Regions from separate parts of the Aquitalea sp. USM4 genome, predicted to be linked through region 2. Evidence: predicted binding sites of a transcription regulator. Region 2 holds the regulator's gene; the other holds the start of a gene.

Region 1 (4,210 bases), 1.4 Mb from region 2:
TGCTTCAGCAGCCAGCAGCGTCCAGGCCAGCAGTGCACCACCGACAGAAATCACCAGACCTGCATTCATGATGTTGGCACCCCAGGGGCCAATGGCCTTTTCCAGCACGTAAGCAGTGGACGGGTTCTTCAGCGCAGCCAGTTCGGGCTGGGTCATCACGCCCAGTGCCAGTACCGATACCGCCACCAGCAGGGCAATGGTCAGCAGGAAGCCCACCACGGTAGCCTTGCCCACATCGCTCATTTTTTCGGCACGGCCCGAGAACATCGACGCACCTTCGATACCGATGAACACCCACACGGTCACCAGCATGGTGCTCTTCACCTGATCGACGATGGAGCCCAGCTTCGGATTACCCCAGAAGTCCAGATTGAAGGTGTCAATCTTGAAGGCAAACACCACCAGTACGATGAACAGCGCCAGCGGTACCAGTTTGGCAATGGTGGTGATGGTGTTGATGAATGCCGCACCATGCACGCCACGCAATACCAGGAAATGCAGGCCCCACAGCAGGATGGAGGCACAGATGATGGCGGTTGGCGTGTTGCCGTCGCCAAAAGCGTGGAACCAGAAACCCAGTGCCGAGAACATCACGACAAAGTAGGACACATTGCCGATCCAGGCCGAAATCCAGTAACCCCAGGCCGAGTTGAAGCCCATGTAGTCACCGAAACCAGCGCGGGCATAACCGTAAACCCCGCCTTCTACTTCCGGTTTGCGGTTGGCCAGCATCTGGAAGGCAAATGCCAGCGTCAGCATGCCGAGGAAGGTGATGGCCCAACCAATGATGATGGCGCCGGCGCCGGCACCTGCCGCCATGTTTTGCGGTAGCGAGAAGATGCCGCCGCCAATCATGGAACCCACTACCAGTGCGGTAAGTGCACCCAGTTTCAGTTTGGGTGCTCCGCCACCTTGCACTTCTGTATCAGTGGACATTTTCGTTCTCCGTGAAATACATTAACCTGAAAACTATCTGTATATTATTAATTTCTAATTCAATGATGCAATGATAGTCATCGAAGCGCTCCTATTCCAGAAAGCAGCTACATATGTTTGATCAGGATCAAATGAAAAAATGGAACAAAAAAGGGCTACAGCAGAAAGATGGCTGGGTTATAGGCAGAGCGGCCTGTCTATCCAAATTGGATTTATCTATATGGATTTGTTCTTTATTGGTAATTTTCAATAAATTGTTTTTCAATAAAGACTGATAGACAAACGGCAGGCAAAAAAAATGGATACGGCCCACCACCGTATCCACCAACACACACATCAAGAGGAAATCTGGACACACACCAACTGGTGCTAAACCTGTCAGTCGTTCGGTCCTGCGTTCTTCACCTTACGACTGATCACAAAAATCACACCACATACCACCACAGTAGCAAAGACAATGGTTGCCAAACCCAGAACACCGACATCGTCGGAAAGAAGTTGACCTAGCAGTTCCATCTCCCACTCCTCATAGCTGGCGTTTGCCGCCTTGATTGATTAGTCGATGGTCATAATAACCCTACAAAAAATGTGGATGTTGACGCAAATCAACAATCTGTCCGCGTCCTGCGGACAACTGGAAAGTCCCGCAAAAACAGAACGATGCCGGACATACCCCGCAGAGCGGCCATTTCGGTGGCAAGTACAAAAATAAAACAGCCCCTGCATGACAGGGGCTGTCTGATGGCAGAGAACTGGCAGATCAGGGCTGCTTGTTACCACCCATGTCCTTGGACAGGAAGAAGGCGTCAGAGAAGAATTCGTCTTCCGGCAGCTTGCGTTCGGCAATGAAGCTGCGATGGGCAGACTCCACCATGACCGGAGCACCACAGGCATACACCTGGTGGCCGGACAGGTCGGCAAAGTCATCCAGTACCGCCTGATGTACAAAACCGGTGCGGCCTTGCCATTCGTCTTCCGGCAGCGCCTCGGACAACACCGGAATCACGGTGATGTTGGCATGCGCGGCCTGCCAGCTGGCAGCCAGTTCAGCCATGTAGAGGTCTGCCTTGGTGCGTGCACCCCAATACAGCACCATCTGACGCTGGATACCGTGATGGATAGCGTGTTCGATGATGCCCTTGACCGGCGCAAAGCCGGTACCGCTGGCCACGAAAATGATGGGCTTGTCCGAATCCTCACGCAGGAAGAAAGAACCCATCGGGCCCTTGAAGCGCATGATTTCGCGCTCCTTCATCTGGGTGAAGACGTAATCGGAGAAACTGCCACCGGGCTGATGACGGATATGCAGCTCCAGGAAGGCATCATCATGCGGCGCATTGGCAATGGAGAAACTGCGTTTCTTGCCATCCTTCATCAGGATGTCGATGTACTGACCGGCACGGAATTGCAGGCGTTCGGAAACCGGCAATTTCAGTTTAAGCACGGCAACGTCGTGCATTTTCACCATGCTTTCCACGCGGCACGGCAGGGTCTTGATCTGGATGTCACCAGCACCGGCCACTTCACGGGCTTCAATGGTGATATCGCCTTGCGGGCGGGCACAGCAGAACAGGGTCATGCCCTGGATGCGTTCGCTTTCCGGCAGGGCTTTTTCCTGATAGCCATCCTGGCTGACCTCACCCTCCACGACCTTGCCCTTGCAGGCGCCACAAGCACCGTCACGGCAGCCATAAGGCAAACCGACATTCTGGCGCAAAGCCGCTTCCAGAATGGTTTCATGCGCTTCAACACTGAACGTATGCCCGCTCGGGAGCACTTTGACCTGGGAAGTCATTGGGTACCTTTATTATTCCAAATCTCGGTAAGATGCAGCCTATGCGTACTTTATTGATTGCAGGCATGGGTGATGTCGCCCGACGGGCCCTGCCCCGACTCGTGCAGCACTGGAAAGTGCTGGTTCTGGCACATCACGCGCAAGCGGCTGAAACGGCGCGCGCTGGCGGTGCCATTCCGGTCATGGCCAATCTGGACGATGCCGCCAGCCTGGAGCGGCTGGCCGGTCTGGCTGATGATCTGTGGATAACCGCACCACCACCAAGCCACGGAATGCGCGACAGCCGCACGCGCAAGTTGTTGTACGCACTGGCAAAAGCCGACAGGATACCACAGCGTATTAGCTATATCAGCACTACTGGCGTGTATGGAAATAGCGCCGGTAACTGGCTGGATGAATGTTCGCCCCCCATGCCGCAAACCGAGCGCGCCTGGCGCCGGCTGGATGCAGAAAATACCCTACGAGCCTTTGCCCGCCGCCATGGCAGCCAGCTGACCATTCTGCGCGCACCCGGCATTTATGCGCTCGAGCGCCTGCCGCTGACCCGTCTTGTGCAAAACACGCCCTTGATCCGGCCAGAAGAAGACAGCTTCAGTAATCATATCCACGCCGATGACCTGGCCAGCCTGTGTATTGCCAGCCTGCAGCAAAACCGTGGCGGCATCCGCATTTACAATGCCTGCGACCAGGAACCACTCACCATCACCGACTGGTATGCCATGCTGGCTGATGCACTGTCCATGCCACTACCGCCACGGCTATCCCGCGCAGAAGTACAAGCGGCCGTCAGCCCGGGTTTATGGTCTTACATGGCGGAATCCCGCCGCTTTCGCCACCAGCGCCTGGCAGAACTGGGCGTGACGCTGCGCTACCCCACGGCACGCGAATTTGTCGCACAACTGGCGGCAAATCCGGCCTGGCAGAGCGTGGCACTCGCTAAGGCCGGCAAGATTCGGTAACATGCGCGTCTTCTTGCAATTATCTGTTTGAATCACATGGAAAATCCGGCATTCGGGCGCGCCATCAGAAGCTTTGTGCTGCGTCAGGGACATCTGTCTGCAGGTCAGCAACGCGCAATGGACGAGGGCATGCCCAAATGGGGCATTGCATATCAGCCAACCGTCATCGACCTGGAGCAGGCTTTTGGCCGCCAGGCACCCAAGGTGCTGGAAATCGGCTTTGGCATGGGTGGTGCAACCGCTGAAATTGCAGCGGCCAATCCTGCTATCGACTATCTGGGCGTGGAAGTGCACTCCCCCGGCGTGGGCAATCTGTGCAAGCTGATTGCCGAGAAAGAGCTGAGCAATCTGCGCATCATCCGTCACGATGCGGTGGAAGTGCTGGACAACATGCTGGCCGACGGCAGCCTGGACGGCGTGCATATTTTCTTCCCCGACCCCTGGCACAAGAAACGCCACAACAAGCGTCGCCTGATCCAGGCCCCGCTGGTGGAAAAACTGGTGAAGAAGCTGAAGCCGG
Region 2 (4,210 bases):
GTCGAACAGCATGGCGATATTGCGGATCAGGAAACGCCCCTTGGGCTCCACCATCAGGAAATCGCCATCAAAGGTCAGCAGGCCCAGCTTGTGGTACTCGCGGATGGCTGGCAGCTCGGCAGCAAAATACTCGGCGAAATTGATGCCGTGCACCTGCTCGATGGCTTCCACCGACAGGGAGAAGCGGCACATCAGCGCCTGGATGATGCCGCGACGCAGGATGTCGTCCTGATCCAGCACCATGCCGCGCATTACCGGCAGCCGGCCTTCGTCCAGCGCGGCGTAATAGCTGTCCAGGTCCTTCTCGTTCTGGCTGTAACAGGGGCCAACCTTGCCGATGGACGACACGCCAAGGCCGATCATGTCGCAGTCGGCATGAGTGGAATAGCCCTGGAAATTGCGCTGCAGGCGGGCTTGGCGCAAGGCAATGGCCAGGTCATCTTCCGGCTTGGCAAAGTGGTCCATGCCAATGAATACATAGCCTGCATCCGCCAGGCTCTTTACCGCGTCCTGCAGGATGTCCAGCTTGGTGCTGGCGGCTGGCAGGTCCGCCTCGTTGATGCGCCGTTGCGGCATGAACACGGTGGGCAAATGGGCATAGTTGTACAGCGCCAGGCGGTCCGGGCCAATGGCAATCACCTTGTCCAGCGTGCGTTTGAGCGACTCGCGGGTTTGCAGCGGCAGGCCGTAGATCAGGTCCACACTGACCGACTTGAAGCCCGCCTCGCGCGCAGCCTCGATCACTTCCAGCGTTTCCTCCTCGCTTTGCACCCGGTTCACCGCGGCTTGCACCTGCGGGTCAAAGTCCTGAATGCCCACGCTCATGCGGTTGAAGCCCAGTCGCGCCAGATGATGCACGGTTTCACGACCCACCTTGCGCGGGTCGATCTCGATGGAATATTCTCCCTCCGGCAAAAATTCGAAGTGGGCACGCAACATGGTCATCAGGCGGTCCAGCTGCTCGTCGGACAGGAAGGTTGGCGTACCGCCGCCAAAGTGCAGCTGGATCAGCTTTTCCCGGCAGCCAAGCGAGGCGGCAACCAGCTTGATTTCCTTTTCCAGGTAATCGAGGTAGCGGTCGGCACGGCTCTTGTCCTTGGTGATGATCTTGTTACAGCCGCAGTAATAACAAACCGTGTTACAGAACGGTATGTGTACGTACAATGAGATAGCGTTCTGATGCATGCCCAGATGGCGCTGCATCAGCCAGCTTTTATAGTCCTTCTCGCCAAACGCCGGGGTAAACCGGTCTGCGGTCGGGTAAGAAGTGTATCTTGGGCCGGAACCATCAAGACGTTCGATCAATGCTCGGTCGAACTCACAGTGGGTAGGCGAAAACGGATGGGTGGTGTGCATGTCGTCGGGTATTGATAGTCAAACGTCAGGTGGACTGGTAAATTTGCGGAAAACGTGCGAATTCCGCTTTGACAAGGGTCAAGCTTCTTTACAGGGTTGTACAAAACACGCGATGTCAGACCAACACCAACACACTCTGCACGCACTGAAGGTGTCCTGCTCCAACTGCAGTCTGCGCGAACTCTGCCTGCCCATCGGGTTGAACCGCGACGAAATGACGCAGCTGGATGCAGTTATCCGTCAGAGCCGCCGCCTCAAGCGCGGTGAATACCTGTTCCGCAGTGGCGAAGCCTTCAAGTCGCTGTTTGCCGTGCGCACCGGTTTCTTCAAGACCAGCGTGGCAAGCCAGGACGGTCGTGAACAAGTCACCGGCTTTCTGATGTCCGGCGAACTCATGGGCCTGGATGGCATCTCGTCCAATGTGCATGGCTGCGACGCCATTGCCCTGGAAGACAGCGAAGTCTGCGAACTGCCCTTCAACCGCATGGAAAGCCTGGGGCGCGACATTCCCAGCCTGCAACACCACTTTTTCCGGCTGATGAGCCGCGAAATCGTGCGTGACCAGAACGTCATGCTGCTCCTGGGCAACATGAAGGCAGAAGAACGTCTGGCTGCCTTCCTGCTGAACCTGTCACAGCGTCTGTCCACCCGCGGCTTTGCCGCCAACGATTTCATCCTGCGCATGAGCCGCGAGGAAATCGGAAGCTTCCTCGGCCTGAAACTGGAAACTGTCAGCCGTACGCTGTCCAAGTTCCAGCAGCAAGGCTGGTTGAGCGTGGACCACAAGCACATCCAGCTGATCAAGGCCGATGCACTCAAGGACCTGATCTCCGGTTGTACCCACGCCAACGGCGTGTAAGCCAACAGGCACGGTAACAGCCATCCGGGCGGTGGGCGCAATGCGCCTTACCGCCCTTTTTGCATCTTCCGCCCATCCGGGCAGGCGCGCCATTCTCCGCAAGCACTAACTCTTCCGGGCAAGGTATTACCAGCGCCCGATCAGCATGCCGGCCACCAGTTGCTCGGCCCGTTCCGCCACTTCAGCCAGCTGCGCGGCGTCCGGCTCGCCGCGTACCACCACGGCGGGCAGCACTTCGTGCCAGCCATAGCCGGCGATGATGCGCCGCATGGCGTGCACAGCCCCCATGCCATCGTTACCGGCGGACACCAGCAAGAGGCAGGCCAGCCCCTCGGTACGGCCCTGCGCGGGGTAGAAGGTGCGGTCAAAGAAATCCTTCATCTTGCCCGCCATATAGCCAAAATTCTCCGGCGTTGCCAGCACGATGCCGTCTGTTGTCAGCAAATCATCCAGTGTGGCCTGCTCGGCGGGCAGGCAGTTGAACTGCAGGTCATCGGCCAGCTGCGCTACGCTGGCGCGCACGGCATCAACCAGCTGCAAGGTGCGGCCGGTCTGGCTGGCATACAACAACAGCAAGCGCTTCATGCGGCGGGACTCCCTGGCAGCGTGGCCATCAATGCCTGCAGGCGCGTTGCTTCGGGCCAGCCTGGCGGCACCACGAAACCGCGCGCCACCTCCTCCCAGTAGCCATCGCCCAGCGGCAACAGCTCGGCCACCAGTTGCGGCACCACGGCCTGGCGCAATTCCTGGCGCAGGCTGTGCTGTTCACGCACTTCGGCTTCGGCCACGCGGGCCGGAGCCAGCCAGTTCAAGCGTGGCAGCCACATCCAGCGTGATGCCGGGCTGCTACTGGGCCAGGGCTGCAATAGCGGGCTGAACCAGCCTTGCAGCTGATCCGCAGCCAGTGGCGGCATGGGGCGGGACGGTCGGGAATAGAAAAACCAGCCGGCCAGCCGGGCCTGACTGGCGCAGGCCACAAAGTCTGGCGGCAACACGCGCCGGGCCAGGGGGTGGCGGGACAGCTGCAACTGCGCCTGCAATTTACCCGCCTTCAGCAGCCAGGCATCGCGCAGACTGGGGCCTACCAGACTGTCCGGCCCCTCGCCCAGTTGCAGATAGAATTTGCTGGCGGTTTCCACGTGCAGTGGTTCGCCATCCAGCCGGATCAGGAAATCAAATTCGCCAATGGTGCGGCCGCTGGCGTCCCGTAGCGGCAGATTGGCGGCCACCAGCTCGATATGGGGCGCGAGGTGAAACCAGAAAGCCAGCAAGCGCTCGGCATAGTGGCCCAGACGGCGACAGGGCTGGTCGGCCAGCCAGGCATAGAGCGGTGCCGGGTCTTGCTCCAGCGCGGCCAGCAAGGCCGGGCCATCCGGGCCCAGCAGGCGTTGTGGCGAAAGATTGCAGCCGCTATCCCAGGGAGCAGGGGCGGTCAGCAAGAAAGCCAGATCACGCAGCGCAGGCTGCGTGTAAGGCAGATAAAAACCGCGATCAGGATTCGCCGCCGTGCTCATGGCCGTCTGCCACGCGCTGGATCTGCTTCATCAGGCCACGCAGGATGTCCACCTCGTCGCGCAGCATGCCGGAACGGTTGAACAGCGCGCGCATGCGGCGCATCAGTCGCTCGCTGTTACGGCGGCGGTAGTAGCCGATGGCGTCCATGGTCTGGTCCAGATGCTGGCAGAAGCCTTCCACCTCGCCCAGGCTGGCGGTTTCGCTTTCCGGACGCAGGTATTCCACATCAACGCCGGTATGGCTGAACAGCTCGTAAGTCATCACCTGCACCGCCATGGCCAGGTTGAGCGAGAAGTAATCCGGGTTGCCCGGAATGGTAACCAGCCGGTTGCACTGCTCCACTTCTTCAATCGACAGGCCGAAGGTTTCATTGCCGAACACCAGCGCCACCTGTTCGCCATCGCGCGCGCGCGCCACCAGTTCCGGCGTGGTTTCGCGCGGGGTGGAAAGTGGCGTGGTGAGTTCGCGGCGGCGGCTGGT

Evidence for each region. The regulator FNR, encoded in region 2, switches genes on or off when oxygen is low (the NO sensors DNR and NnrR bind a similar motif). The targets are predictions, from matches to a motif close to TTGATNNNNATCAA.
Region 1: a site for FNR is predicted at 1,532-1,545, ahead of DKK66_RS04220 (DUF3149 domain-containing protein). Genes of this name have one in related genera too.

What each region holds. Positions count from the first base shown of each region.
Region 1 is NZ_CP029539.1:900,756-904,965, forward strand. It holds gene arcD (arginine-ornithine antiporter) at 1-936, opposite strand, end outside; gene DKK66_RS04220 (DUF3149 domain-containing protein) at 1,315-1,452, opposite strand; gene DKK66_RS04225 (CDP-6-deoxy-delta-3,4-glucoseen reductase) at 1,697-2,731, opposite strand; gene DKK66_RS04230 (SDR family oxidoreductase) at 2,773-3,690, shown strand; gene trmB (tRNA (guanosine(46)-N7)-methyltransferase TrmB) at 3,727-4,210, shown strand, end outside.
Region 2 is NZ_CP029539.1:2,291,403-2,295,612, reverse strand. It holds gene hemN (oxygen-independent coproporphyrinogen III oxidase) at 1-1,356, opposite strand, end outside; gene fnr (fumarate/nitrate reduction transcriptional regulator Fnr) at 1,469-2,215, shown strand; gene DKK66_RS10680 (flavodoxin family protein) at 2,342-2,800, opposite strand; gene DKK66_RS10675 (DUF1853 family protein) at 2,797-3,729, opposite strand; gene DKK66_RS10670 (RNA methyltransferase) at 3,707-4,210, opposite strand, start outside.